3 regions of the Ruminococcus sp. D54t1_190329_F1 genome follow, and region 3 is predicted to be linked to each of the others. Evidence: riboswitches for the same ligand, from Rfam matches in the RefSeq annotation. Region 3 holds a riboswitch; each other region holds the start of a gene.
What was found. A riboswitch is a leader RNA that binds a small molecule or an ion and turns the genes downstream of it on or off. The one in region 3 is predicted to bind cyclic di-GMP.

Region 1 (10,401 bases), on a different contig from region 3:
TGAATAACCGCTTCGATCAAGAATGCTATAGTTCCATTCCATAATGGTTCCATCAATATGCCATCCATTGTAATCAATATTATAATGTGGCGTCAGGAATGAGAATTCTTTGCTCAGGCATCCAATATAACTGCCATTTTTATAAATCTCAAATTTAGGAAGAAAAGTAAGTACTTTCTGAACAACCATTCCTACTTCATTTCCATAGGCATCATAAATTACAAGTTTATGTCCCCAGGACAACTGACCTTTTACTACATAAACAGTGTTGCCTGCTTCATCATAAATATCATAGCTGTCAAACCATGAAAATAGCCTTTGTTTAAATAATAACTTCATAACTTTTCACCGCTCTCTCCAACAGATATAATTGGTTCTTTACACTTCTTCGATATTGGCTACGTGGATTTTTCCATCAGGTTGTGTATGGCTTTTCCATTGTTCTTTTGTTATGACATTTGTATGGCCAACTCTTACCTCATTAAGCAATGGTACTGGAACCTCATCGCAAGTATGATGATAAATAAATCCAAGTTTCTCCTGTACTCTTTTGGACTTTTTATTTCCGTCATAATAGCCACACCATATTGTAGTCATTTCAAGCGTTTCAAATCCTCGTTTCATAAGCGCATATGCCGCTTCTGGCATATACCCTCTGCCCCAGAATGGTTCTCCCAACCAGTAACCAAGTTCACATTCATCATCTCTATCTGTCATATCTGTATGTCCGTTTAGTTTTAGTTCAACAGCTCCTATTGCAACATTATTCTCTTTTTCACAGATTGCATAGCATTCTGCTCCGGTGAAAATATTGTCAATAACATATTTACTTGATTCGATATCCTTGTGAGGAGGCCATCCGGCAATTGGCCCTACTTTTGGATTTTTTGCATAAGTAAACAAACTTTCTGCATCATCTTGCGTCCACTTTCTTAAAATTAATCTTTCAGTTTCTAGTATCATTTTAAAATATATCCCTTCAGTATTCAATTTCGATTTATCCAATTAAGACAATTCTTTAGGTTAGAATCGATGATGGAGTAAACGAAAAAGCAGTTTCGACATTTCAGTGAACTGCCCCTTCGTTTACTCCATTTTCGATTTGACCTAATTGAACAAAGTGAGCGTCCGAGTAGCTACTACCTATGGACTTTTAATCTTTTGTTCTTATCCATGATTATACAGGATTTCCTGTGCAGACGCTACAGAAATCAAGAATTTTCAGATAAATAGGTATAACAATTAAACCTCAGGATTTTGAGGCTTAGAAAACATATAAAAGATTTGGATTTTAACACCTTTGCGGTATTCTCAGTTGTGGTTTTCCAAGATGTCCACCGCAGGATTTACATACATAGATGTTTATCCCGTATAGCTGTTTCAATATTTCTGGCATCTCCTTATCCCTGAGCTTTGAAAGATATTTTTTGCATCCGAGGAGATTCCGGCATAAAGTGAGCTTTTTGTGTCTCTTCAGGATTCTTATTCTGATATTTCAGAAAATAAGAGACATAGTTTTTATAGCAGTTGATGGAACGTTCTTTAAGGTTACGGATTTTTCCGGCTTCCTCAAGCTGTTCTAAATATTTTTCATACATAATAAAATCCTCCATATAAAATCAGTAGTTATCCGGAACACTGCTTTATATGGAGATGCATTTGGGTCATAAAACCGCTTGCCAACCAAGCGGAAGGGTGGTATTCTTTTCATAGGCAGTGGGAAGGTCGATCCTGTTTGATTGTTTCGTTGTGGTGACTTAACAATACTACTTTTAGGACTTGCTTTCCACTGTTTTGTTATAGAAAAAAGAAAATCGCTATGCCATAGCCTTGGTAGGCCATCGCGCAGCGATTTTGTTCAATTTATGTTTGCAGGTTTGGGAGAGATTGTTTCTTTTCCCGCCTTTTCTCTGATTTACATCCCCGAATAAGGGGTGACAACAGAGCGGAACTCAAATGTTAGCTGGACTTTTTCTCACATGCTCTGATTTGATCTCATATATAAATCCAGCAGAGATTTTGCTCTCCACCGGTCTGCTTTTATCCTAATTATGTTCCCCTTGCATTGATTTTGCTAATAATGTCAGACAGGGATAGTCCACAGCTGGAAATTAGTTTTTCATTTAAGTAATTATTTCAGTCCCAAAAAGACATATGAATTTTCACAGCCTGCTTCTTCTAAGGAATTAAAAAACAGACCATATAACAACTTTATATGCTCTGTCTTTTTATTCCTACAAATCTTCGTGCAGTTTTACATCGCTATTATCTGCCATGCATTGTTTCAAGGCAATGATCATTTTTTCCGCATCCAGTGGCTTTGCAAGATGAACATTCATTCCAGCCAGCCGGCTGTTGATAATGTCTTCTGCAAAAGAATTCGCGGACATTGCAATGATCGGAACCCTCCTGGCATCCCTTCTTTTCATTTCCCTGATTGTCCTTGCCGCATCCAGACCATTCATCCTCGGCATCATAATATCCATATAAATTACCCCAAAATAATCCGGTGCAGATTTCTCGAAGATTTCAACTGCTTCCTGCCCGTCTACTGCACATGTAACTTCCATACCGCTGTCTTCCAGTATACATCTGGAAATTTCCATGTTCAACTCATTGTCTTCCACAACCAATGCCCGCATGCCTTCTACCGAATAATCATCAAGGCTTACTGGCTTATCTGATAAATTACTGTTTTTATCCTGTGTGCCAATTTTGAACGGAATTTTTACAATAACTGTTGTCCCGACACCTGCTTTGCTCTTCAGTTCAATACTTCCATCCATTCTGTCCACGAGTTGCTTCGTAATTGCAAGCCCCAGTCCGGTGCCTTCATACCTGGATCTGCTTGTCTCGCTTTCCTGAGAGAACATATCAAAAGCATGTGCAATAAAATCTTCACTCATACCCACACCCTGGTCTTTACAGTAGAAAGTGAAATTTGCTCTGTCATCATCCAGAGTTTCTTCCTTAACCCCCAACGTGAGCACACTACCCGACTGACTGAATTTTATGGCATTGTCCATAATATTCGACAGAATCCTTCCAAGATATACCGGGTTTCCAACCAGAGTGCTGTGACTGTATGTACCATTTTTCCAGTCAATCTCATACCGGATGCCTTTCTTGGCAGCCCGCTCATCATAAATCTGATTCAGTTCCTGCAGTACCTCTGTCAGATCAAATAAAAGCTGCTGGTCCTTCAAATCCCCGCTCTGTAGTTTATTCATATCCAACACATCATTTACCAGAGACACCAGATATTTCAGGGATTCCATTACCTTTTCTCTGATCTTCTGCTGCATCTGTGGATCATCTGCGTACTGATTTCCCATATTTACCATACCGATAATACCGTTCAGTGGTGTACGGATATCATGACTCATCGTTGCCAGAAACCTTGTTTTCATTTCGGCTTCCCGCTTTGCTGCTTCCGCAGCAAAGTTAAGATCCTCTTCACGTCTCTTGGAATCGCTGATACTACGGACTGTACATAAAACATGGGTTACATTTCCAGACTCATCCCGTTTTTTTACAGTAAAAAGCATCCTGTGCCAACTGCCATCACACATTCTGTATTCTGTAGAAATATATTCTTCCGTCTTCAATCTTGCTGAAAGTGTAGAGACATCCAGAAATGGACGGATCAGCGAACGGTATTCAGATGCAACCATTGTATCACAAAGCTGATACAGTTTCTCCGATGCACTGCCTCTGTTTCCTGTCAGTTTGTGTATTTCACTGTCATTTGATATCTCTTCAAAAAAATCTTTCTGCACATCAATCCTGTAGATAGAACAGTAACTCTTAGCAATTGCTGAGATTATTTCATTACTCAGCCGTGCTTCATCCAGTGCCTGCTTTAATTGATTCTGGATCGTAGTTTCTTTTTCCATGATATCATCAATATGCCGAAAACCCACCAGTGCGAAAAAATGTTTCTCATCCTCGTATATTTTGGCTGCCTGTGCCTCAAAAAATTCATGCTGGTTCGGATTCGGTTTACTTCTATAATGGTATGTAATGCGCTCCTTCCGGGAAAGCTGTTCCTTTAGATGCCCTGTCGAAATCCAGTCCTTAAATTCCTGTCTTTCTTTCTCATACAGATATTGAACCGCATATTGGTCAGCAGAAGAATTGAAATTATCACCCTGTTTCAGATTCATTTTTTTTACGTTGGTTCCATCGTTTATATGGAGAATTTCAAAGGAACCGGTATTTAATTCAACATAATAGACAGCCGTAAAATCTGCACATATCTTATCCAAAAGCCGTCTTTCCGCCATCTGTTCTTCCAACGTACTTTTCAGTTTTCTGTTCCTCATATGTACCATTACAGTCAGGATAAGAAGCAGAACGATCAGCACAGTTATAAAAACCAAAACAGTCACAGACTGCGGTTGCTTCGGAAATAAATTAATTTCTGTCATAACAAAATCCTCTCTCTATGTTTCCTGTCTGCTTTTCCCATGCATCTGGAAGGCTCCTGATTGCTGCGGTTGCCTCATAATCATTTATGACAGGCATTTTGCTTTCTCAACTCTTCGCTTATGGTCTGCTTAATTTTTTCCGCATCCAGCGGCTTTGCAAGATGTGCGTTCATTCCTGCTTCCATACACTTTTCTGCATCTTCCCTAAATACATTTGCAGTCATAGCAATGATAGGGATTATTTTTGCATCCTGCCGTTCCAGGTCTCTTATTGTTCTTGCAGCAGTAAGACCATCCATCACCGGCATCATAACATCCATTAAAATAACATCGTATGTTCCCGGTTCGGAAGCTTCAAAATGCTGAACAGCTTCTAACCCATTGTTCACTGTTTCTACTTTAGCCCCATTTTCCGTCAGCATAAATTCTGCTATTTCCACATTCAGCTCATTATCTTCAACCAGCAATACCCGGATATCTGATATATCTGCATCAAAATCTTCTTTTTCTTCTGGCCGTGCATTCGTATCAATTTTAAATGGAAGTATTACAGTAAAACAGCTTCCTTCACCAAGCTTGCTTTCAACTGTTATGGTTCCGCCCATCTTTTCTACAAGTTGTTTCACAATAGGCATTCCCAGACCTGTCCCATTATAATCAGAACGTGGGGAATTGTCTGCCTGTACAAATGGAGTAAACAATTCATTTTTTATAAATTCTTCTGACATTCCAATTCCATTATCTTTTATTTTAAATTCACATGTCATGTGATCTTCTAATCTTTCAATCGTTCTCATACTCATGTAAATAAAACCATTCACCTTATTGTACTTCATACTGTTTGTAAACAGATTCATCAATATTTTTTTCAGATGAACTGCATTGCTCCAAACATATATACCACTGTAATCATCATGTTCTCCTATAACATGAAGTCCTTTTTCTTCTGCCTGAAAAGATAGTGACTCCGTGATTTCCTGACATACCTGGTCCAGATTGATGGATTCATCACTAAAAACCACTGTATCTGATTCTAACTTTGCCATATCTAAAACATCATTTATCAATGATAGTAGCAGTTTCGATGACTCATGTATTTTATTCATGCAATCCTTTGCCCGCTCAGCATCATTTCCGCTTTTCTCAAGAATCGTAAGCATGCCAATAATACCATTGATCGGTGTTCTGATATCATGAGACATGTTATTTAAAAAGGAAGTCTTAGCCTTATTGGCACTCTGTGCTTCTACAAGTGCATTTTGTAATTCCTGCTGTTTTTCTTCAAGCTCCTGATTCAGCTTCAATGCCTGCTCAGCAGACTTCTTGGATTTTTCTTCCGCACGTTTTGATTTTTTCAAAGAATCAAGAATTATACACAGAACAACGAAAAAAGAAATTCCAGCGATAAGTGAAACTGTCAGTAAATTGTCCTGAATAAAATCCTTCGCTGTAACTTTTCGTAAGGAAGCATTATACGAAACTACTGCACCTGAAAATTGAGTTGTAGGCATAGATGTCAGTGTTTTATTCAGAATGGACAAAAGAACCGGTTCTCCCTGCAGAATAGCAAATGGAACATCAGCTTCTTTTGTCAGGAAAACACTATGAAGCTTATTATTTTTCAAATAGTCTGAAACAGTACCTGAATTGCTTACAATACAATCCGTCTCCCCTTTCTGCATTGCTTTTACTGCTGCATCTGATGTTTCATATTCCACAACCTTCCATTGCGGATAATTGTATGAAAGATATGCTTTCAATGCAAAATCATCTTTTTCAACGGCAACTATATTCTCTTTATTTTCATCAAAAGAATCCTTTGCCGTAATTGCTGCCATATTGAGAGTCAACAGCGTATCCGACAAAGCAAATCCATTTGTTTCTGCAAAGTATGGATTCTGGTTTGCATGAAAAATCAGGTCTATTTTTCCATCCTGCAATGCCTGAAGCAGTTCACTTCTTGTCTCATATCCATTTAATTCAAATTCCAGAGTCTGACCTTGCAGACAATTTTCTGCAAGATCCACATAATCTGTAATAACACCTTTCAGTTTACCTGTTGATGGATCTACACTGCTGATACCTCCATCCTGATTCAAATACCCTATCCGGATTGCACCATGCTGCCCGATCCACTCACTTTCTTCTTTTGAAAGAAACGAGCTGCTCTGTGCAGAAAGATAACGCCTGTAGAGATCATCTGTGTAAAATGGGTTGTCATCCTTGATTCTGCGCATAGCGCTATCCAGTGCTTCTTTGATATCCGGACGTTCTGGATTTATAGCGAAATAGATTTCTGTCTCTCCAATACTTGTAAGCGGTGAAATATCCGATTCTTCCCAACGGGATTCTTCTACCGAAACGAAGCAGTCAATTTCATGTTTCGACAGTTTGTCCATAATTTCTGTGGTTGTAGAAACATTGATATGCTTCGTATGCAGACCATATTTTGATTCCCATTCATTAAGCACATCCTCCATTATATTATCTTTAGACACACCAATATTTTTTCCCTCAAAAGAATCCAAATTTCCTGCTGTAAGATCCATATTGGATGCATCCGTATAGATGTAATATTTCTCTTCCCCCATAGGCATATCGGAAAAAAGCATATTTTCAGCACGTTCGTCTGTATAGGAAATGTCACCAAGAATATCAATCTCTCCATTTTCCAACTGTGTAAAGCAGTTTTTCCAATCACTTGTTATGTATTTATATGTCCATCCTGCATAACCTGCAATATCTTGAAGATACTCATAACCATAGCCGCTTCTTTCTCCCTTTTCATTGACGGTATTATAAGTTTCTTCAAAAGATCCTACCCGGATAACATTGTCAGAGTTTTCTTTGGCAAATGTAGGAACGGATAAAACAATAAAACATATAATTGTGCAAAATATAATGTAACAAAATTTGAAATTCATTATATTCTGTACTAATTTGCACTTCTTCATCTTTCTCCCCTCCTCTAGGCTACAGTTGCTTGCTTCCAGATTTTAATTTTACATTCATTAATTGTCAATAACCTCCCCGCTATTTTTCCAAACAGCTTCTGTATTACTTATTCAAGTGCTCTACCATAAAAAAGCACTGCCAAACAGACAGTGCAACCTCATTTCATGCAACTGGCTGCCATTTTACAGGCCCTGTAGCTTTGCGTCCCAGACTTTCATCTGGTTTGCCGATTTCCTTATTATAGCTTTAATACTTATGCAAAAAAACTGATTTCATTATACTTTAATGCTCTAGTATACACAAGAAAACATTACCGTTTTAACGACAAAAATAAAAAAAAGAACAGCCGATACATATACTCGAACTATTCTTCTACTTCCGAAGACCACGCAGCATTGACATCACTGTTTCCTGCTCATTTGTACTCAGATTATTCCATATCCTTAAAACTTCTTTCTGTTTTTCTGTCAGATTCTCTGAATTACCTTCCTGAAAAAACTGTGATAATGTCACGCCCAAAGCTGTACATATTTTTTCAAGTGTGATCAGCGACGGCAGGTTTTCCTGCGCCATGATTCTTCCCAGTGATGACTGGGAAATTCCAAATACACATAAGCATGATACAATAGAGGCATGCTGAAGGAGGATCTCGTATGGCAAAGCAAGCTGTACAATTTCTTCTCTTCAAATGTCATGATTAACCAACCCCGTTTTCTTTAAAAAATTTCTGGATTTTATCAAATGGGATCACATCCAGATTATCGTAAAGATCTGTATGAACAGCCCCTGGAATTGTCAGCAGCTCTTTATTGGATGTGTACTTGCTGTCCTTGATCATATTTTCATAAGCATCTTTTCCAAAATAATAACTGTGCGCTTTTTCTCCATGAACGATAAGGACTGCACTTCTGATTTCATTACTGTACTTTAATATTGGCTGATTCATAAATGACATACATCCAATACTGTTCCAGCCATCATTGGAATTTAGGCTCCTTTTATGATAACATCTGCCTTTATAATACTCACTATAATCTTTTACGAAGAGAGGGGCATCTTCGGGAACCGGAAGTGGAACACAACCACCGCTTCTGGAATACTCGCCTTTACGGTATTCTTGTGTTCTGAGGGCATTCAGTGACTGTTTCTTTGCATAACGTGCTTCTTCACTGTCCTCAGAATCAAAGTACCCATTTGCATTTACCCTTGTCATATCATACATGGTAGATGCTACAGTTGCTTTTATTCTTATATCCAATGCAGTTGCGTTAAGAGCCATTCCACCCCATCCGCAGATTCCAATGATTCCTATTTTATCCGTATCCACATCTTCCCGAACAGAAAAAAAATCAACAGCAGCCATGAAATCTTCTGTATTAATATCCGGAGAAGCCATGAATCTTGGATTGCCTCCACTTTCCCCCGTAAAAGAAGGATCAAATGCAATCGTTAAATATCCTTTTTCAGCCATCGTCTGCGCATATAATCCGGAACACTGTTCTTTGATTGCACCAAATGGTCCGCTTACGGCAATCGCAGGATATTTCCCTGACACATTTTTCGGCTTATACAGATCTGCAGCAAGTGTGATTCCATAACGATTTACAAATGTCACTTTCTTATGATCTACTTTTTCACTCTGTGGAAAAGTTTTATCCCATTCAGATACCAACTTTAATTCTTCTGTTTTTAACATATTTGACATCCTCCATATGCAAAATTTCTTGTAATTACACTAACAATAGTATATGATATAAATATCATACAACCTAAAGTTAACTTTAGGTCAAGCATATTTTGAAAGAAGGTTTTTTATGTATACAATCAGTCAGGTCTCTGCAATGTTTAGTCTTCCTGTTTCTACCTTAAGATATTATGACAAGGAAGGTTTTTTCCCTAATCTGGAACGTAAAGGAAACATCCGTTATTTCAGCAATAATGAGTTGGAAGCGCTTCGTATCATTGAATGTCTGAAGAAATCTGGGCTTGAGATCAAAGATATAAAGCAATTTTTTATCTGGGTATCTGAAGGCAGTGCCAGCTATGAAAAAAGGAAAGAATTATTTGAAGCCAGAAAATCAGCTGTTGAAACTGAAATCCAGGAACTTCAAAAAACTCTCTCCCTCTTAAAATTTAAGTGCTGGTATTATGAAACAGCAATGAAAGATGGTAATGAAGATACGATAAATGCCATGTTACCTGATAAACTTCCAAAAAATATACAGAAACTATATGACAAAGGACATGAATGATTTTTGTTTCTTCTTCAAGCTGGAATTGATCGTGCTCTGTCTTTCGCTAATGCAACTCCATTTTACTGTGCAAACATAAGTTATGCCCGTCTCAAGATTCGCTTTATATCATCCAGATTTTCAACAAAAAAGATTCCCTCCTGTCGCTCGTTAGAAGATAATCCTTTTTCAATCATATGATTTAGAAGTGCTTTCAAATCATCGTAGTAACCGTTCAGGTTGTAGAGAATGCAGGGTGCCTCCAGATGTTTCAAAGACACCTTCGACATTACCTCTGCAATTTCCTCCAATGTTCCCGTGCCGCCCGGGAAGGCAATAAAGGCTTCTCCTAACTCAATCATTTTGTTTTTTCTCTCAGACATATCCTTAGTCACAATCAGTTTTGTCAGTCCATCATGTTGAAACTCATTTTCAATAAAAAAAATCGGCTCAACACCCGTAACATCACCGCCTGCCTTCAATACACTGTCTGCCAATGCTCCCATTAAACCACCTTTAGAACCACCGTAAACAAGTGCATTTCCACTGTTTCCAATCCATGCCCCCAATTCCTCAACTGCTTTCCGTAAGCATGGGTCATTTCCTTCGTTTGCCCCAAGATAAACTGTTATATTCATTAAAAATTTTCTCCTACAACTTCCGATTGTTCGAGCTTTTCAAATACTAACGTACTTAATTCTGTTCAATAAGTGATTTATAGTAGTTACCAAAGTCAGCAAGTGAATTAACAATTGGAAGCATTTTTGTTCCGAGTTCCGTTAATC
Region 2 (10,401 bases), on a different contig from region 3:
ACTCCTGGAAGTGTAGTTTTCCTGGATAGAAAAAATAAATTCCTGTTCGCCGGAGACAGTGTAGTGTCAACTCCAATCCTGATTTTTGATACCTATTCCGCAACAGTAAAGGAATATGCAGAGGGATTAAAGAAGTTAGATAAAGAAGATTTTGAGCTTATTTTCCCAGGACATTTTTTACGTCCGATTGGAAAAGCAATTCTTCACGATCTTATCACATGTGCTGATAAAATCGTAGAAGGAACTGCAAAACCGGAGCCTATTGACTTCAGCCATATGTCTTCAGAACCAGCTTTCCTTTTCAAATATGGAAAAGGAAACATCGCTTATAATGACAAGCATATTTGTTAATAAAAAATGATAAAAAAATCATTATAAATTTATTAAAAATCATTTGCCATAATATGCCGGGACATATATAATGAATACATTGTTGCAGGAGAGCGATTATGGAGCAGATAACAATTAAAGAGGTTGCGAAATTGTGCGGCGTAGGAGTCAGCACAGTGTCCAGGGCAATTAACAATCACCCGGACATTAATCCGGAAACGAAACAGAAGATTCTGGATGTGATCAGAGAGTACAATTATGTACCGAATAATAGTGCCAGAAATCTGAAAAGAGCTGATTCCAATACGATCGCAGTTGTAATAAAAGAAATCAGTAACTCATACTGGGGTGTTATGCTTCATGTATTGGAGCGGGAAGTCCGTGACAGGAAATATTGCCTGGTATTGCAGAATGTGGCAGATGATGAAGACGAAGTTGAGCTTGCCCTTCAGCTGGAAAAAGAGAAAAAAGTCAAAGGAATCATATTTCTTGGAGGTATGTATAATTATGACGAGTCAAGGCTGAGAATGCTGAGAGTTCCGTATGTGATCAGTGGTTCCGGAAAAACAGTTCCGGAGGATACAGGAACTTATCCTAAAAGTGCCCTTGTGACGACTGATACAGAGATTGAGAGCCAGAGTATGGTTGATTATCTGTGCAGCTGCGGACATAAAAGGATCGCCTTTATTACTTCCGGAGATGAAGGTCTTGGAAGATGCCATCTCAATGGCTATAAAAGGTCACTGGAGAAAAATGGACTGGAGTACGATGAGAAGCTTATAATTCGTTTAAAACCAGGTAAAAGAATTTATACGATTGAGAATGGTTATAACTGTACCTGTGAGCTTTTGAAATCAGGGGTGGATTTTTCCTGCATTTATGCAATTTCAGATACTCTGGCGGTAGGAGCATGCAGAGCAGTTATTGACAGCGGCAAAAGAGTACCGGAGGATTATTGTGTGGCAGGAGCAGATGGTCAGGACATTGCGGAATATTATCATCCATCCATCACCACATTGAAATATCCAAGAGTGGAAATTGCCCTGCAGAGCGTCCGTACCTTGTTTGATCTGATCAACCGGAAAAAGGTAGTGAAACGGCAAATACTGGGCGGAACTCTTATAGAGCGGGAGTCTACGCGCAAACTGTAATGCGTGTCTGCTGTCCTCCAGACATCGAAAAGGAATCTGTGAAAATATTTGAGAATGATTATCATGCGTTACAATCAGCTCAGATATTTTTACAGATTTTTTGCTTTCGTACTTTTTAGACAGATTTTTGTAAGTTTTAACAAGGAAATTCCGTTGACAAAAGTGACAGTTTGCTTTATTATAAGAAGTGAATAAAAGGCAAACCTGTTGAAAGACAGGGACGCAAAGCCAAGGGTCTAAGGTCTCAGGACTATGACAGCCGGTTGCCGCATTGATATTGATTAGGTAATGTAATATGACAGGAGACGTGGTTCTTCTATTTGTGGCGACCGTTTATTTAATCTGATAAACGGTTTTTTTATTTCCACAAACTGATGGGACTGATAGTTTCCAGATAGCGGCAAGTCAGTTACATTATGGTTCAAGAAAGGTGTGTTATTTATGAAAGGAAAGAAATTAACAGAGTGGCTTGCAAATAAAAAAGTTGTTTCCAGTTGTGCTGCCATAGCATTGGCAGCAGTGATCGGCGGCGTTTCATTATTCTCAGGAGCAGGAGAAACACCTGAATTCCCCAGTTATACAGATCCGATCATGGAGACTTCCATTATAGAAGATGAAACTCCACTGGCTTCCCAGCCGAAGACTACTGTGAAGACTACCTCCAGTACTAAGACAACCAGGAAGACTGTTAAATTAAAAAAGGCTTCCAAGAAGAGCTACACCAAGAAACTGAAAACCAAAACAAAAGTAACCAATAAAACAAATAAATCCGGTAATACAACAGTAGATACCAAAACAACCGTTGTTACCAAAGCAACAGCGAAATACACCAAGAAATCAAAAAAGAAAGTTGTTACATCCAAGATCACAACAACTGTTCAGACAACAACTACACAGCAGGTATCAATTGCCAATGAGACCGCTGTAAGCACTACTTCTTCTGGTACTTCCGCTGCCCAGGCAACTGCAGCAGCAAGCTCTTCACAGAACCAGAGCAAATACGAAGCAAATGTAGCAAGTGTTGCAGGTAAGATGGACAATCGTGTAATTGCAGCATATCAGCAGCTGGGCTTTAAGATTGTTGTTGATCCATCCGTTAACTATTCCGGATATTTTGATGCAAGATCAAGATCTATTACAATGAAGCAGATTGATGATTCTGTTTATCATGAGCTGGGTCATTTCCTTGCATTTATCGCAGGAAATGCAGATAAGACAGCAAGCTTCCAGAGCATTTTTGCAGCTGAGAAGGCAAATGTTACAGCTTTTAATAAAGCCTATGTAACACAGAATGCTTCCGAATATTTTGCAGAATCTGTTAAGGATTACATCCTGAACAATGCTTCCCTGAAGAGTAGCAGACCACAGACTTATGCAGCTGTTCAGAATGCACTGAATCAGATTACAGACGCACAGATCGCTAAGATCCAGAAGATTTACGGAGCGTTCTGGAATTAATAATTTTAAAGATGACCGGCACCCGGAGAAATATCTCCGGGTGTTTTATTGTGAATAGCACAGGCGTGGGAAACCGGTATTTTATAAAAAGGTAAGTGACAGCTGGTACTTATCTTTGGGTCACCGGGAGAACAGGACTCTTATATATGTCGAAGAGTCGGGATATGTGTCGACAGAAAATTCTTGCAATGAAAAACCTTAGGTGTGTATAATACAAAACAAAGGTTATCACTTTCTTGCAGGCAGGGATAGATATATTTGGAATGGATGTAGACACGGCGCCTGAAATGTGTTAAAATAAACTTTAATAAGTTTTTTGAAGGATGTTTTTATAATTCAGTATATAGCTTCTGTCTAATCAGACATTTGTATCCCGTTAAATCAAAATTGAAATGTGTTTTAGAATTGTATTAGTCGAAGAGGTAGATGATTGATGAAAGAAAAGTATGAATCATTATCCCTGGCTACGCTGAAAGACTTGGCAAAAGCCAGAGGACTGAAGGGCATTTCTACTATGAGAAAGCCTGAATTAATTGAACGTATGCTGGAAGAGGACAGGAAAGAACAGACTGCAGAAAATGAGCAGACTATTTCCGGAACAGCAGAAGAGAATACCATACCTGCAAGACCAGAGCCTGTGGCAGCAGAAAAAACAGAAAATACGGGAAGTGTTTCTTCACCGGAGAGAAGAGAAGCACCAACCAGATCCCGTACCATTATACGGCGTAATCCTGAGTACCGCAGCAATAATTATGGCAGAAATGAAAATGCAGGACGCCAGAACAGTTATAATGGGGAAAACAGACCGGAGAACTTCGTGAAGCGCACTCCTGTAGCGAAACCTGTAGAAGTGGTTCCGCCAGCCGAATTAAGACTTGAGGAAACGGAACAGCCCCGTACAGGCGCAGCCAGTGAGAACCGTACAGAAGAGAATGTAAGCAACGCTTACAGTGTTCCGGCTGAAACGGTCCAGCTTGACAGTGGCGAAAAGGCCAATGGAATCCTGGAGGTTATGCCGGATGGGTTTGGATTTATCCGAAGTGAGAATTATCTTCCAGGAGAGAATGATATCTATGTTTCCCCATCGCAGATCCGCAGATTTAATCTGAAGACAGGGGATATAATTCAGGGAAATATCCGTATTAAAACACAGGGGGAGAAATTCAGTGCCCTTTTGTATGTAACGTCTATCAATGGTTTCCATCCAAGTGAGGGACAGAAGAGATACAATTTTGAAAATATGACCCCGATCTTCCCAGATGAGCGTCTGATTATGGAACGTCCCGGCGGAACTACTGCCATGCGTATCGTAGATCTGATCAGCCCTATCGGAAAGGGACAGCGTGGTATGATCGTTTCCCCGCCTAAGGCAGGTAAGACTACTTTGCTTAAGGATGTTGCGAAATCTATTCTTAAGAATAACAAGGATATGCATCTGATCATTCTTCTTATTGATGAACGTCCTGAGGAAGTTACCGATATTAGGGAAGCAATACAGGGACCGAACGTGGAAGTTATTTATTCCACATTTGATGAGCTTCCGGAGCATCATAAGCGTGTATCCGAGATGGTTGTAGAGCGTGCACGCCGCCTTGTAGAACATAAGCAGGATGTTGTGATCCTTCTGGATTCCATTACCAGACTGGCAAGAGCCTATAACCTGGTTGTTCCTCCAAGCGGAAGAACTCTGTCAGGAGGTCTTGATCCGGGAGCACTTCATATGCCGAAGCGCTTCTTTGGTGCAGCACGTAATATGCGTGAGGGAGGAAGCCTTACCATTCTGGCCACTGCACTGGTTGACACCGGAAGCAAAATGGACGACGTTATTTACGAAGAATTCAAGGGAACCGGCAATATGGAGCTTGTTCTTGACCGCAAGCTTCAGGAGAAACGGGTTTTCCCGGCCATCGACATTCAGAAATCCGGTACCAGACGAGAAGATCTGCTTCTGAGCAAGGACGAGCAGGAAGCTGTATATATTATGCGAAAGGCTCTTAACGGAATGAAGTCTGATGAGGCAGTGGAACAGATTCTGAACATGTTTGCACGTACTGCAAATAATGCTGAATTTGTGCAAATGGTAAAAAAACAGAAATTGTAATGTTCACAAAAAACATCGTGCAGAATATTATCTGGGATTAGTTTTAGAAATTTTTATAAATAACTTGCATTTCTCATAACGCCATGCTATAATCAGTAGGCTGTGTAAAGTGTGAATTCGTCAGATTCAACGCAAATAAAATAGAATAAATATAGAGAGGTGAAAATCATGAGAGAAGGAATCCATCCGAATTACTATCAGGCAACTGTAACCTGCAACTGCGGTAATACTTTTGTAACAGGATCTACCAAGCAGGATATCCACGTAGAAATCTGCTCCAAATGTCATCCGTTCTATACAGGACAGCAGAAAGCTAGTCAGGCTCGCGGACGTATCAATAAGTTCAACGAGAAATACGGCCTGAATAAATAATTTGAATATTACTGAATGAGAAGGTTGAGGTTGGGAAATCTCAACCTTTCTTTGTAACTGGAGGATAAAATGAAACCATCCAATATCGGTGGACAAGCTGTAATGGAAGGCATTATGATGCGCCACAAGGATAAATACTCCATTGCAGTAAGACGTCCTGATAAAGAAATTGTAGTAAAAGTGGAAGATTATAAATGCATTTTCGGGAAAGCCAGGATCTGGCGGAAACCGATTATCCGCGGAATGGTAAGCTTTATCGATTCTCTGGTAACCGGAACGAAATGCCTTATGTATTCAGCTGAAATTGCAGGTGATGAGGAGGACGAGGAAGAGACCAGAAAGAATGCTGCTCTTTCTCCAGAAGAACTGGAAGCCAAGAAGAAAAAAGAAGACAAGGCATTTAAAGCCTTGCTCTATGTAACTGTGGCCATTTCTATTGTAATTTCCATTGCAGCCTTTATGCTGCTTCCTTATGCACTGGCCAGTCTTTGCCGTAAAGTAGGCGCTTCGGAAGTGGTGGTTACCATTGTGGAAGCGTTTGTGAAGCTGGGTCTGTTTATGGGATACATGATCCTGATCTCCAGAATGAAGGATATTCAGAGAACCTTTATGTATCATGGTGCTGAACACAAATGTATCAACTGTGTGGAAAATGGTAAGCCACTTACTGTGGAGAACGTGCTTGAGAGCTCCAGATTCCACAGACGCTGCGGAACAAGCTTTCTGTTCCTGGTTATGATAGTAAGTATTTTCCTACATTTTATTTTTGTACTGGTACCGTCTTACTGGTTCCGTCTTTTCGGCCGTCTGCTCATGGTACCTGTAGTATCTGGAATTTCATTTGAAATTATCCAGTGGGCAGGCAGGACAGACAGTAAATTTGCCTTGATGATGAGCAAACCTGGTATGGCAATGCAGAAATTTACCACAAAAGAACCTACAGCTGATATGGCAGAGGTTGCCATCAAGGCTGTGGAGGCTGTGTTTGACTGGAGAGCATATTTAAAGACAGAATTCAATCTGGATATTCCATATGAGAACAAAGAAAACGGTGATCTTTCCGCTGCTTCCGCGCAATCTGAAAGCGGGGAGAGTGAAGAACGTACCGGGAATGTACCGGAAACGGGAGCTGCACAATGACTTCTCTGGAAACACTATTAAAAGAAGGAACCAAGGTTCTGGAGCAGCATAAGATCCAGGAAGCCAGGCTGGATGCCTGGCTTCTTCTGGAGTATGTGACCGGAATGAACAGGGCTTTTTATTTCGCTCATTCAGCTGACGGGATTGAAGAGGAAAAAGCGGACAGATACCGGGAACTGATCCGAAAAAGAGCAGGTCATGTTCCCTTGCAGCATATTACCCATCAGGCATATTTTATGGGATTTGAATTTTATGTAAATCAAAACGTACTGGTTCCGAGGCAGGATACGGAGACATTGGTGGAGAAGGCTCTGGAAGTTATGAAGGGGAAAAAGACACCAGGGATTCTGGATATGTGCACCGGATCGGGGTGTATTCTTTTAAGTCTTCTGGCACTTACCGGGGATGCATATGGTGTGGGTGCTGATGTTTCCCCACTTGCTCTTCAGGTGGCAGATAAGAATGCGGTAAGCCTGGAAGTGTCAGACAGAGCTGTTTTCGTGGAAAGCGACTTGTTTTCGTCAGCTTTTTTTCAACAAAACACTGGCAAAGATATGCCTCTGTATGATATCCTTATTTCGAATCCCCCCTACATCAGAAGCGCAGAGATTGAAGAGCTTATGGAAGAAGTGCGGGATCACGATCCAAGACTTGCATTGGATGGCCATGAAGATGGTCTGTATTTTTACAGAAAAATCGTATCGGAGGGAAAGGCTTTCCTAAAGGAAAATGGCTGGATGCTGTTTGAAATCGGATATGATCAGGGCGAAGCTGTAAAGGCGCTGATGCGGGAAAATGGCTTTTTTGATGTACAGATTGTTAAAGACCTGACGGGACTTGACAGAGTTGTGTTGGGCAGACGATAGTTTTATATAAGTAAAGAGAAGAACATAACAGGAGGAAAACCATGTTTGACAAGTTGGACGATTTGCTCATACGTTTCGAGGAAGTTCTGAATGAGCTGGGTGAGCCAGATGTAACATCTAATCCAGATCGTTTCCAGAAGCTTATGAAGGAACAGAGCGACCTGCAGCCAATTGTGGATACCTATAAGGAATATAAGAAAAATAAAGAAACAATTCAGGACAGCCTTTCCATGCTGGAAGAGGAGAAAGATGAGGATATGAGAGAAATGCTCAAAGAAGAGCTTTCCGATGCCAAGAAGCGCGTGGAAGAGCTGGAGCATGAACTGAAAATTCTTCTTCTGCCTAAGGACCCTAACGATAATAAGAACGTTATCGTGGAAATCCGTGCCGGTGCCGGTGGAGATGAGGCTGCGCTTTTTGCAGCTGAGATTTACAGAATGTATGTAAAATATGCAGAATCCAGGCGCTGGAAAACAGAGATGATGAGCTTAAACGAGAATGGAATCGGCGGATTCAAAGAGGTTACCTTTATGATAAACGGTGCCGGAGCTTATTCCAGACTGAAATATGAGAGTGGCGTACACCGGGTACAGAGGGTTCCGGAGACGGAATCCGGCGGAAGAATCCATACTTCCACCTGTACGGTTGCAATTATGCCGGAAGCTGAGGAGATTGATTTCCATCTGGATATGAACGACTGTAAATTCGACGTATTCCGTGCTTCCGGAAATGGCGGACAGTGCGTCAATACTACAGACTCCGCAGTACGACTGACCCATATTCCTACAGGAATCGTAATTTCCTGTCAGGATGAGAAGTCCCAGCTGAAGAATAAGGATAAGGCGTTAAAGGTTCTTCGCTCACGTCTGTATGAGATGGAGCTGGCCAAACAGCATGACGCAGAAGCAGAGGCGCGAAGAAGTCAGATCGGTACAGGTGATCGTTCTGAGAAGATCAGAACCTACAATTTTCCACAGGGACGTGTAACAGATCACCGTATCAAACTTACACTTCACAGACTGGATAACATTCTGAATGGAGATCTGGATGAAATCATCGACAGCCTGATCGCAGCAGACCAGGCAGCGAAATTGAGCAATCTGCAGGAACAGTAAACTTAGAGCCTTTTTCAAACACGCTCTAAAACAACAATCATATGAAAAATGGGAGGGTATTACCTATGAAAAAAACAGCTCTTGTAATTATGGCAGCCGGAGTTGGAAGCAGATTTGGAAATGGAATCAAGCAGCTTGCACCAGTTGGACCAAATGGTGAGATCATTATGGATTATTCCATCAGAGACGCATTGGAGGCTGGCTTCAATAAAATTGTATTTATTATCCGTAAGGATCTGGAAGAAGAATTTAAAAGCACCATTGGTGCAAGAGTAGAGAAGATCGCAGAAGTTGCGTATGCATATCAGGAAATGGAGAAGCTTCCGGAAGGCTTTGTGAAACCGGCAGACAGAACCAAACCATGGGGAACCGGCCATGCTGTTATCTGCGCAAGAGAGTTCCTTACAGAGCCATTTGCAGTTATCAATGCAGATGACTACTATGGAAAGGAAGCATACGTAAAAGTACATGATTATCTGGTTCGGGAGCAGCCAGCAGATGATGTTCTGCATATTTGTATGGCAGGCTTCCGTCTTGGAAACACCTTAAGCGATAATGGAAGTGTTACAAGAGGACTTTGCCACATTACAGACGGCAAGCTTACAGGGGTTACCGAGACACACAACATTTTTAAAACAGCAGATGGCGCTGAGAGCCGCGAAGATGGACAGCCGGCAGAGAAGCTTGATTTAAATGAGCTTGTTTCCATGAACATGTGGGGACTGACTCCTGCGTTTATGGATACTTTATACGATGGATTTGTAGAGTTTCTTCAGAATGTAAAAGCTGGTGATATCAAGGCAGAGTATCTTCTTCCGGTTATGATCGATGCATTGATCCAGAAGGGAACTGCCCAGGTAGATGTGCTTGAGACAAAGGATACCTGGTTTGGTGTAACTTATCAAGAAGATAAAGAGGTTGTGATCAAAGCCTTTAAAGAGCTTACCGAGGCTGGCGTATATCCAAACGGACTTTACAAATAAGATTATCGGATACTGTATATTGTAATTGTTTGCAGTTTTGCCTGAAAATATGGAAAAGAATGTATGATTCCTATATGCTTTCAGGTGTAATAAGCAAGGAGGATAATTAGATATGGGAAAATATTTTGGAACAGACGGATTTCGTGGAGAGGCAAATGTTCAGCTGACAGTTGATAATGCGTTTAAAGTAGGACGTTATGTAGGTTGGTATTATGGACGTGACCATAAGGCGAAGATCGTAATCGGAAAAGATACCAGACGAAGCAGCTATATGTTTGAGTATGCCCTTGTTGCAGGACTTACCGCTTCCGGAGCAGATGCTTATCTTCTGCATGTAACCACTACTCCAAGTGTATCCTTTGCGGTTCGTACAGAGGATTTTGACTGCGGTATTATGATTTCCGCAAGCCATAACCCATTCTATGATAATGGAATCAAGCTTCTGAATGGAAACGGACAGAAGATTGAGGCTGAGATCGAGGAGCGTATTGAGGCCTACATTGATGGCGAGATCGAGGAGCTTCCTCTTGCACGCAAAGAAGACATTGGACGTACTGTTGATTTTGCTTCCGGACGAAACCGCTATATCGGATATCTGATTTCCATTCCAAGCCGTGATTTCAAAAATGTAAAAGTCGGACTTGACTGTGCCAACGGAAGCTCATCCGCAATTGCAAAAAGTGTTTTCGAGGCACTTCAGGCGAAAACTTATGTGATCAACAATCAGCCGGATGGAACTAACATCAATACAAACTGTGGATCCACCCATATCGAAGTCCTTCAGAAATATGTGATAGACAATGGCCTGGATATCGGATTTGCTTATGATGGAGATGCTGACCGTTGTATCGCAGTTGATCATCGTGGAAATATCATCGATGGTGA
Region 3 (10,401 bases):
GGATTTTTTCAGAATACCGCTGACTTTTTTAACGGAAAAACCGTTGAATTGCGTAATGCCTGTATAGCACTTTCCGGAAAGGAACTGGAAAAAGGAGATGTTGCTTTTAAATTAAATCTTTTTCCTTTTTTGCCGATTATCATTCGTTTCTGGGAAGCTGATGATGAGTTCCCGGCAAGTCTTCAAATTCTTGCAGACAGGAATACTTTAGATTACATGCATTATGAAACGCTTATGTTTGCACTTACACATCTGTTTTCCAGACTGAACGAGGAAATGCGAAATGAAAAAAGGTGAAGAATCCAGACAACTCCTGATTGAGTGTGCGGCTGAATTATTATGGAAAAATGGATATTCTGCTACTGGAATCAGCGAAATTCTCAAACAAACAGACCTTCCAGTAAGAAAAAATATGATTGAAATGTACCTGGAATACCGGTCATATCATGGCATCTGAAAGGAACTTATGTAAGTTCTGAAAAAATATTTTTGGGGAGGGAATCCTCCCCATTCTTATATCGTGGTACTTTCAAAGATTAAATTGTTAAAGCGCTCTTTAAAGAAAAAAGTCCTATGCAATTTTCCAGAGTGGCACTCCATTAGTATAACATGCAATTAATATTTTTCCTGCTGCCTTATTACTTCTGATAATATTGACAGCAGCTTATCAGCCTGGACTGGCTTTGCTATATGTTCATTCATTCCGGCTGCAATAGCCTCCCGCTTATCTTCCTCAAATGCATTTGCTGTCATTGCAATGATTGGTATACACGCCTTGTCCTTATCTGGTAAATTTCTGATTTCCTGTGTTGCCTTATAACCGTCCATTTTAGGCATCTGGATATCCATGAGGATCACATCATATGTTCCAACCGGCATTTGCATTATCCTGTTTACACACTGGATACCATCCTCCACACGTTCTGTTTTAAGACCTGCACGCTCAAGTATTGCTTCTGCAATCTCTGCATTCAGATCATTGTCCTCTGCCAAAAGGATATTCCTTCCCTCAAGTATTTCACTGCAGGATTCTGGATTTTCAGCATGTTTTTTTACATAATAGCTTTCATCCGCTATCCTGTGTTTCAGTGTTACAGTAAAAGTGCTGCCCTTTCCAAGCTCACTCTCCACATCGATTGTTCCACCGAGCAGATCAACATATTTCTTTACGATTGACATTCCAAGTCCGCTTCCTGTGATTTTGCTCTTCGTGGTGTTTCGTTCACGAGTGAATGCTTCGAAAATTTTTGACAGATAATCCTGGCTCATACCAATTCCGGTATCGCTCACCCTGGTCCTTACAATCATGTACCCAGGCTCCTCGCAGGGTAATTCATCTATATCTACCATAACAGAACCACCGGCTGGAGTATATTTTATGGCATTACTCAGGATGTTGACAAATATTTCTTTTACCTTGGTAGTATCTGTCAGTATATTTTCATGTTCTACATTTATTGTGTAATGAAGAGCAAGATTCTTTTTCTTTGCTTCATCCTCAAATATTTCAAACAGAGTCTGCCGGATATCCTCAATCCGTCCATAGTTCTCATCAATTTCCATCCTTCCGCTCTCAATCCGAGCCATATCAAGTACATTATTTATGATTGACAGAAGAAGGTTTCCTGACTGCTGAAGTTTTTTTTAATGTTCTGAAGTTTCAGGCAAATCCTTTCCTTTCAGTTCATTCTCCATAAGCTGTGCATAGCCCAGAATTGCATTCATAGGAGTACGGATGTCATGTGACATATTGTTAAGGAAACGAGTCTTTGCCAGATTAGCTTCTTCTGCTTTTTTCAGAGCGATTTCCAACTTGTCATTAAGCTTTTGTGTATCATTTGCAGCAAGCTTTGCGACAGCTTCTGCTTTCCTTGCCTTCCGTAAAAGTACGAGGATAATACTAATGATAGTGAGTACAAAAAATCCTGCCGTAGCAAAAAAAGCAAGCATATTGTCTTTTACAAAATCCAAAAATGTTACCTTATCTGCTGTACTGTCATAAATAGCAAGTGCACTTGTAAGCATGTCAGACGGCATAGCCTTTAAGGTTTTATTCAATATTGATAAGAGGGTTCCCTCTCCACTTCTAACTGCAAAGCATGCCTCCATTGTTTATGTAAGTGGAATACTCTTGAAATTTTGACTGTTATCATATATTAGTGCCTGACTTGCGCCCATGAGGAAACAGTCTGCTTTTTCATGAATGACCATATCTGCTGCATCGTCAAGCGAATCACAATCTATAAGCTTCCATTGGGGATAACTGAATGCAATATGCTGTTTTAAGGCATATTTTTCCCTGGGCACAGCTACAGTATACACCTTATTCTCATCAAATTTTTCCTCATCTGTTACCGCCATCAGGCTGTAGGTCCAGGCTGTGTTTGTAAGTGTATATCCGTTTTTTTCTGCAAAATATGGATTCCTGCCAGCATAAAAAATCATGTCAATCTCTCGTTCTTGTAAAGCTTGAAGCATTTCATCATATTCATCATATTCCTGTATATTAAATTCCAGTATCTGATTTCCCAGACAGTCTTTGGCATAAGAGAAATATTCTGCCAGCATACCGGTAAGTTTTCCAGTCTCTTCGTCCAGGGAAAATACTGCCGCATCATTACTCAGAAATCCGATCCGGATCCCATCATGTTCTTCCAACCAGGACTTTTCTCCGCCTGTAAGACTTTGACAATAATCAAGCGTAAAATACTTTTTATACAGATCCGCCTTGAAAAAAGGACTATCCTGATCCAGCTGACGCATAGCCCAGTCCAACTCTGTCTTGATATCGCTGCGCTCTTTATTTATTACAAAATATATGCCGGATTTACCAATCGTGGTAACGGATGATATTCCCTGTTCAGACCAGATGGATTCCTCCAGAGATACAAAACAATCGATTTCATGATTCGCTAATTTCTTTTCGACATCATCATCACTATTCACATTTACATGTTTTGTATGTATGCCATTCTTATTTTCCCATTCTGTCAGCATGATTTCAGGCTCAGTCCCCATGAGCACACCTACACGTTTCCCATCCATAGACTTGAAATCAGACGTCCCAATATCCGTATCCGATAAATCAGCATAAAGGATATATTTTTCCTCACCCATGGGTTCATCCGGGAAAAGCATCTTCTGTGCACGTTCATCGGTGTAAGAAATATCGCCCATGATATCAATCTCACCATTTTCAAGCTTATCAAAACAGTTGGACCAGTCACATTTCACATACTCAAATTTCCATCCGGTATAACCTGCCAGAGCCTGCATGAGCTCGTAGCCATAACCTCGTCTGACACCGTTTTTATCGACATAATTAAAGGTATCCTCAAATGAGCCGACACGGATGGTCTGTGGCTGTTTTTCATCATTATTCGTTTCAGCAGCCTGGCAGTGTACCGATAACATCATCCACATTCCCAGGACCACAAATATACATGCAAATAGTACGGCTGATTTTTTTCTACTTTTATCCATATTTTTTATTTCCTTCATCCGTTTGTGTTTTATGATGTTCCAAACACCAGGTCAAAAACAGCAAGTATTGTTTTTATATCAATCGGTTTTGCAATATGTGCATTCATCCCTGTTGCTGTGTACTGCTGCTGTGTAATTTCCATCATCTCTGCAATGCCCCGGGTGATAAAAACGCTGCCAAACAGGCAGCGCATCTCATTTCATGCAACTGGCTGCCATTTTACAGGCCCTGTAGCTTTGCGTCGCAGACTTTCATCTGTTTTGCCGATTTCCATATTAGAGCATTTAAAATTATACAAAAAAACTGATTTTATTATACTCCCTTGCTCCACTTTACACAAGAAAAACCTCACCGCTTTAACGCTTAAAAATAATTTGAAAACCTGCTAAAAAGTTGTTAACCGAACTTCTTAGCAGGTTTTTATTACTAATCTGTCAGATTATTTTGTAATGTACTGATCAATTCCTCTATAACGATTGGCTTGGATAAGAATCCATTCATACCGCATTCCAACGCTTTCTTTCTGTCCTCGTCAAAAGCATTGGCCGTCATGGCAAGGATGGTGATTCCTGCCAGTGCCGGATCCCTAAGGGCACGGATCTGCTTCGTGGCCTCATATCCGTTCATTACCGGCATCTGCACATCCATCAGCACCAAATCATAACCGCCCGGTTTCGACCTCTTGACCTTCTCTACTGCCTCTGCCCCATTTTCTGCAGTATCCACCAGGAAGCCATATTCATTAAGGATCTCCACCGCAATTTCACTGTTCAGCTCATTGTCTTCCACAAGCAGTATACATCTGCCTCTGAAATCTGAGCATGCCGCCGGAAGAACAGGCTTCTCCTGCTCAGCCTGATTCTGGCCAATGGCAGTCATCAGGGTATCTCTGATATCGGACATAAACAGAGGTTTCGCACAGAATGCAGTTACTCCTGCAGCCCTGGCTTCCACTTCGATGTCTGACCAGTCATAAGCAGTCAGAATAATGATCGGTGTATCGTCACCAAGACTGCGGATCTGTCTGGTGACCTCAATACCATTCATATCCGGCAGTCGCCAGTCGATGATATAAGCATGGAAGGCATCCCCAAGCTCCATAGACTGTCGTGCACGCAGAACAGCCTCCTTACCGGAAAGTGTCCATTCCGAACGCATTCCAACCCTCACAAGCATTTTGGTCACGCTGTCACAGGTATTAAAATCGTCATCTACAACCAGAGCCTTAAGACCTTCCAGCTCTGCAATCTTCTCTATACGGTGATTCTCAGGCTGAGTCCGGAATGGCAGACGGACGATAAATTCGGTACCTTTCCCCTGCTCTGTCCGGACCTCAATGGTGCCGCCCATCATATCCACAATATTCTTGGTGATGGCCATGCCAAGTCCTGTACCCTGAGTCCTGCTCACAGTGGAAGTCCGCTCCCTCTCAAAAGGAGAAAAGATCTTCTGTACAAATTCCTGACTCATACCGATTCCGTTATCCTTTACCCGGATCTCGTACAGTTCACTGCCTCTTTGGAACCCCGGATACTGTTTCAGCCGGACAGAAACGGTTCCGCCAGCAGGAGTAAACTTGATCGCATTGGACAAAAGATTCAGCAGCACTTGATTCAGTCGTGTCTTGTCACAATAGACATCCTCATTCGTCACATCCATGGCATCCATATAAAGCTCCAGCTGCTTCGCATGGATCTGCCCGCTGATAATCGTCTTCAGATCATGAAGTACATCCGACAGACTGACCTCTATTTCTTCCAGATGGATCTTTCCACTCTCAATCCGGCTCATATCCAGGATATCATTGATCAGAGAAAGCAGATGGTTACTGGAGGAAAGGATCTTACCCAGATAATCCCGAACCTTGTTTTTATCATCAATATTGCTTACAGCCAGTGTGGTAAAGCCGATGATCGCATTCATTGGTGTCCGGATATCGTGAGACATGTTGGAAAGGAAGGTACTCTTGGCCCTGTTTGCTGTCTCCGCCGCACGGACTGCCTCAGAAAGTGCCTGGTTCATTTTCCAGTCCGAGGTACGGTCCGACAGAACCAGGATGTATTTCTTTTTTCCATTTACCTCACTACCCATTGCAATATTATGGAACCAGCGTTTTTCCCCTGTTTTCTGATGAACATATTCAAAATCCCATTCTCGCTGTTCATGAACCTTGATTTCTTCCAGATAATTTTTCTCCGGATCTTCATGTTCCGCCGGATGCAATTTTCCCAGAACACGAATATCTCTACGAATCTGTTCTACCGTAATACCCAGCAGATTTTCCGCATTTGGGCTGACGTAATCTGCCTGATATGTTTTTGCATCCAGCATCAGAAAGACATCATCCACGTTCATTGAAAGCTTTTGAAACAGCTCATCCCGGTACCGGATCTCCGTATCCTTTCTTCTGAGATTTGTCCTGCTTTTTTGAATAATAAGACTGATAAGAAAAGCAGCAATACAGAACACGACCGCACCAACAAGAAGCATTGTACTGCTCTGCAGGCTGTTCATACTGGCATTAACAATATCTGCCTGTACAAGTCCCAGAAATACCCAGTCCTGAATATCTGATTTTTCATAGACCAGATAATAGTTCCTTCCATCCAGATTTACCAGCATCGCACCAGTATGTCCTGCTTTAAACTTCTCCGAAAGCTCATTGACCTCTTTTTCAGACATATCAGAATGCTCTCTCAGAACACCGAAGAAATTATATACATTCCCCCATAACTCAGAAGAATGATCGATCACAACACGGCCATCCGGATGAACAATAAAACTCTGTGCATTTCCATTGAAAGCAGAAATATCCAGTACATCTACGATATTAGAGTTTTCATAAGCAATGGCGATGGCATCATATTCAAATCCCTGATAGTTTCCATGAGCCTTGGGAGTGGCAAAAACAAGCAACTGGGATTTTCCCGGAACTGCTGCATTTGATATCACATCATTTCCCTGCCGGATGTCCTCTTCAATATTTTCCTGTAATCCAAGGTACCCGGTTTCCCCTGTCACCATCTTATAGTTCCCGTCGGCTGACAGAAAAAAGAAATCCAAAAATCCGGCATCTTCCTGCGCATTCTTTATATAATTACGGATTTCATCTTCGCTTGAGGTATTCTGCAGATTCTCACCCCAAATATGGAGATAAGTCAGGTTCTTATCTGTCAATTCCCTTAACATATTATCAGACTGATGAAAAACCTCCGTCAGATGGGAAACACTTTCCTCATAAATAGTTTTCGACACAAAGTCAAAATATCGGAAAACCATCAGAACAATTCCCAGTAAAACAGCTGTAAAGACAGCGATCCGGAATCGTTTTCTCCTAACAGTCTTTTCTCTGCCTTTGTTATGCTTCTTAATATCCATTCTTCTCACCTCAGAGTCATGTAGTCTTCAGGCTCTGCAAGAATGGCATCACCATCTGAAATATATCCTGTCCAGGTATCTTTCACAAAGGTGTCTTCTCCCTCAAACGCAATATTCTCATCTGTGGGATAGGCTTCCATGTGTTTTGGTATCGCAAGGCAGGTTACCGTGAATGTATCCTTGTCCTGAACTTTTTTTCCGTCTTTTGTAACTTTACTCAATGTATAGCCATCATCCGTTTCTTTGACTTCCACGGAAATGCCGCTGACCACAGGCAGAGAGCCACGGTTAAAGGGAATGAAACCTCCCTGATAGCCTTCTACAAAGTTTCTGACCAGTTCTGTCAGTTCTGCCCCGCTTATCCTGCAGCTATATGCCGAAAGACTGTTTGGCATGATCATGTCTCTTGCCATTTTTTCTGTATATCCAGCTTTCAGCACGTTTCCCGTAAAGCTGTTTCCGGTTGCGATTAGCACATCCGTCCCATAAATACCACGCAGAGTGTTTGCCATAACCGAATAAGCCGCATTTCCCCCACTGCTATGAAAACGGTTGGAATAGGATTTCTGTGAATCCAGCACGATATTCTCTGAAGCAAATTCTTCCGCAAGAAGCTGGGAATTAAATGACTGATAGGCCTGCTCTGCATCGTATTCTCCTGAAATCATCTTCGAAACCACATCCTTGGAAACGGAGAAAAAGTCATTTGACGCAATACGGATATACATGTGGTTTTCCTCGATCACAGGTTTCACATCCTTCAGATATTCCGTAAGCTTAAGATTCACATCCTGGCTGTAGCTTAACAGATCCTGTCCATCACTAATGATCCGGTTCTGTGCATCCTCTGAAAGCATTGTATTCAGTACCTTCATTGCTTTCTTCCGGCGCGTCTCGTCCTGTGTCAGGTCACGGTTTAATGCCACCTGAAAATATGGGGTCGTCATCAGCCACTTTTCGCCATTCTCCTGAAAGAATGGCAAAAATGTTGTGTTAATGCCCTGATCCTGTAACATTTTTACACCAGCTGAGCTGCCGAAGTACATGGCAAGCTTACCACTTTGGTACATCTCAATTATATCATCATAATTCATATCCAGATCGTCCTGGTTCAGCCCGGTATCCTGGATAAACTGTTCCATGCGTTCAAAAGCCTCCGGCCAGACGGTATCATCCAGACCTTCTCTCTTTGTATTATCCGGGTCACTGTAGGTGGTGCGCCACTTGCGTCCGTCTACAGAAGACAATTCTGATGCAGACAGACCCTGCAGTGTTTCCATACAGGTATAATCGTAATAATAGTCTGCAGTAAAGCCACGGATTCCCACCTCGTCAAATGCCTGGCAGGCAGAGACAAAGCTTTCATAATCGGTTGGCAGCGGAATTTCATACTTTTCAAAAAGGTCCTTGTTCACTACAAAACCGTGGGCATCTGCACACACGGGAAGCCAGTTTACGCTGCCATCCTCGTTCATAAAACTGCTGAGGTAGGTATCATAGACAGCACCTGCCTCATTGGTTGTGGAAAGATCCATCAGACTGTCATTCAGCGGACTTGCGTCATGCAGGGAAAACCGGCAGCAGGTAATAATATCCGGCAATCCACCGTTTTCATCAAGAAATTTATAAAAATCCAGATCATTATTGCCGACTACAAATTCAACATTGATATCCGGAAGCTGTTCCTGGATGTATGGTGCATATTTATCATACAGGCTGGTGCTCCATAAATACACTGTGATGGTTTCTGCATCTTCTTTTTCTGCAATTTTTCTGCCGCAGCCTGACAAAAGTGATGTGCCTGTCGCCATCACCAGAAGTACAGCAAGTAACTTACTCCGTTTTTTCTTTTTCATTATGACTCCCCCTGAAACTGTGTTTCATTAGTTTATAAATTATATTTATTAATAATTTTCCATCAACAGGCTTTGCTATATGTTCATCCATTCCTGCTTCTTTAGCTCTCAGTCTGTCCTCCGTGAATGCATTTGCTGTCATTGCAATGATCGGAATCATCTTTGCATCCTCTCTGTCCAGAGAACGGATTTTCTTTGTAGCTTCATAACCATTCATAACCGGCATCATAATGTCCATAAGAATGACATCAAATTCACCAGGTTTACTTTTTCTGAATAGCTCAACAGCTTCCTGTCCATTCCATGCTTTCGTCACCTCAGCACCTTCATTCTGGAGCATAAATTCTGCAATTTCCATGTTCAGCTCATTATCTTCTGCCAGAAGAATATGCAACCCCTTTATAGATTTTTCTGATACATCCTTCTGTTTTTCACGTTTATCCGCATTCATATCTATTTTGAACGGAACCCGGATCACAAATGTAGTTCCTGTGCCTTCTTCACTTTCAAAGGTAATGGCTCCGCCCATTTTCTCGACCAGATTCTTTGCAATCGGCATCCCAAGTCCTGTTCCGGCAAATTTTGTGCGGCTTCCTGTGTGTTCCTGTGCAAATGGTTCAAAAATATGTTTTTGGAACTCCTCAGTCATTCCGATTCCGGTATCCCGGCAGACAAATTCCATTGTGGTCATTCCTGGCTGTCCGGCTGGGATTTCCATGCAGCTGATATAGATATGTCCGTTTTCTCTGTTATATTTCACCGCATTGGACAGGATATTCATCATCACACGTTTCACATACCCCGGACTTCCAATAAAATCCCGGTGTGTGATTTCTTTTTTCTCCCACTCGATCCGGATATTCTGTTCTGCAGCCATCTGCTTGATCACAGCAAATACTTCCCTTGAAATACTGCTCAGATTAAATGGAATCTCTTCCAGAACGATTTCGCCTGACTCAAGCTTACTCATGTCCAGGATTTCATTTACCAGTTCCAGCAACAGATTGGACGCCTTTTTCACCTTTGTCCTGTATTCCGTCTGTTTCTCCAAATCACCTGCATAATGTTCTGCCATATTGACCATGCCGCAGATTCCATTGATCGGAGTCCGAATATCATGGCTCATCCGCTGGAGAAATTCTGTTTTTGCCTCATTGGCGGCTTCTGCCTTTTTTGCTGCTATCAGAAGTTCTGCTTTATATTTTTCATCTTTTTCCTGTTCCTGTTTCCGGTGCGCCAGATTGGTTCTGTATGTCCAGAACCAGAATATACTGAACATCAGAAAATAAAGAAAAATAACACTTATCACACTTAATGGAAGATTATGGAACACTTCTGTATCCGGAAGATATGCATAAATATAGTAATCCCTCTGCTTCAGCATGATTCCGTAGCATCCTGTTCCTTCATTCTTCAAATGATAAATGTGCTGACTGTCTGTATGCCTCTTCATTGCCTGAACAACTTCGTTGTCAGCCGTATTCTGCCCCAGCAGGCTCTCATCATTGCTGGCAACAACAATCCCCTCGTCTGCGACAATAATCGTTCCATCTTTCTGGATACTATAACCATTTAAAAGTCCCTGTATCGTCAGTGTATAGTTTCTGGAAAATTCAGGAGGTGTGTAATAGTAGATTGCCACAATACCCGGTGCATCTTTTCTGGCACAGGCTGCAATATCAA

Region 1: it holds a riboswitch for cyclic di-GMP, as region 3 does, so the genes downstream of both, I2D69_RS18445 (transporter substrate-binding domain-containing protein) here and I2D69_RS20040 (transporter substrate-binding domain-containing protein) in region 3, are expected to answer to the same signal.
Region 2: it holds a riboswitch for cyclic di-GMP, as region 3 does, so the genes downstream of both, I2D69_RS20240 (hypothetical protein) here and I2D69_RS20040 (transporter substrate-binding domain-containing protein) in region 3, are expected to answer to the same signal.

The regions. Positions count from the first base shown of each region.
Region 1 covers NZ_JADNDC010000058.1:891-11,291, forward strand. The annotation lists gene I2D69_RS18425 (LURP-one-related family protein) at 1-339, opposite strand, end outside; gene I2D69_RS18430 (GNAT family N-acetyltransferase) at 379-1,005, opposite strand; gene I2D69_RS18435 (hypothetical protein) at 1,401-1,598, opposite strand; gene I2D69_RS18440 (ATP-binding protein) at 2,235-4,430, opposite strand; gene I2D69_RS18445 (transporter substrate-binding domain-containing protein) at 4,511-7,384, opposite strand; cyclic di-GMP riboswitch class I at 7,548-7,623, opposite strand; gene I2D69_RS18450 (helix-turn-helix transcriptional regulator) at 7,758-8,045, opposite strand; gene I2D69_RS18455 (alpha/beta hydrolase) at 8,083-9,081, opposite strand; gene I2D69_RS18460 (MerR family transcriptional regulator) at 9,200-9,637, shown strand; gene I2D69_RS18465 (TIGR00730 family Rossman fold protein) at 9,718-10,254, opposite strand; gene I2D69_RS18470 (helix-turn-helix domain-containing protein) at 10,310-10,401, opposite strand, start outside.
Region 2 covers NZ_JADNDC010000033.1:3,677-14,077, forward strand. The annotation lists gene I2D69_RS14635 (MBL fold metallo-hydrolase) at 1-351, shown strand, start outside; gene I2D69_RS14640 (LacI family DNA-binding transcriptional regulator) at 450-1,481, shown strand; cyclic di-GMP riboswitch class I at 1,669-1,752, shown strand; gene I2D69_RS20240 (hypothetical protein) at 1,923-2,939, shown strand; gene rho (transcription termination factor Rho) at 3,373-5,040, shown strand; gene rpmE (50S ribosomal protein L31) at 5,209-5,412, shown strand; gene I2D69_RS14660 (DUF1385 domain-containing protein) at 5,482-6,552, shown strand; gene prmC (peptide chain release factor N(5)-glutamine methyltransferase) at 6,549-7,418, shown strand; gene prfA (peptide chain release factor 1) at 7,460-8,533, shown strand; gene I2D69_RS14675 (sugar phosphate nucleotidyltransferase) at 8,599-9,516, shown strand; gene glmM (phosphoglucosamine mutase) at 9,629-10,401, shown strand, end outside.
Region 3 covers NZ_JADNDC010000014.1:2,015-12,415, forward strand. The annotation lists gene I2D69_RS08035 (DUF3786 domain-containing protein) at 1-297, shown strand, start outside; gene I2D69_RS08040 (hypothetical protein) at 284-457, shown strand; gene I2D69_RS20030 (ATP-binding protein) at 616-1,563, opposite strand; gene I2D69_RS20035 (histidine kinase dimerization/phospho-acceptor domain-containing protein) at 1,645-2,058, opposite strand; gene I2D69_RS20040 (transporter substrate-binding domain-containing protein) at 2,113-3,483, opposite strand; cyclic di-GMP riboswitch class I at 3,684-3,759, opposite strand; gene I2D69_RS08050 (response regulator) at 3,911-6,862, opposite strand; gene I2D69_RS08055 (ABC transporter substrate-binding protein) at 6,868-8,718, opposite strand; gene I2D69_RS08060 (ATP-binding protein) at 8,696-10,401, opposite strand, start outside.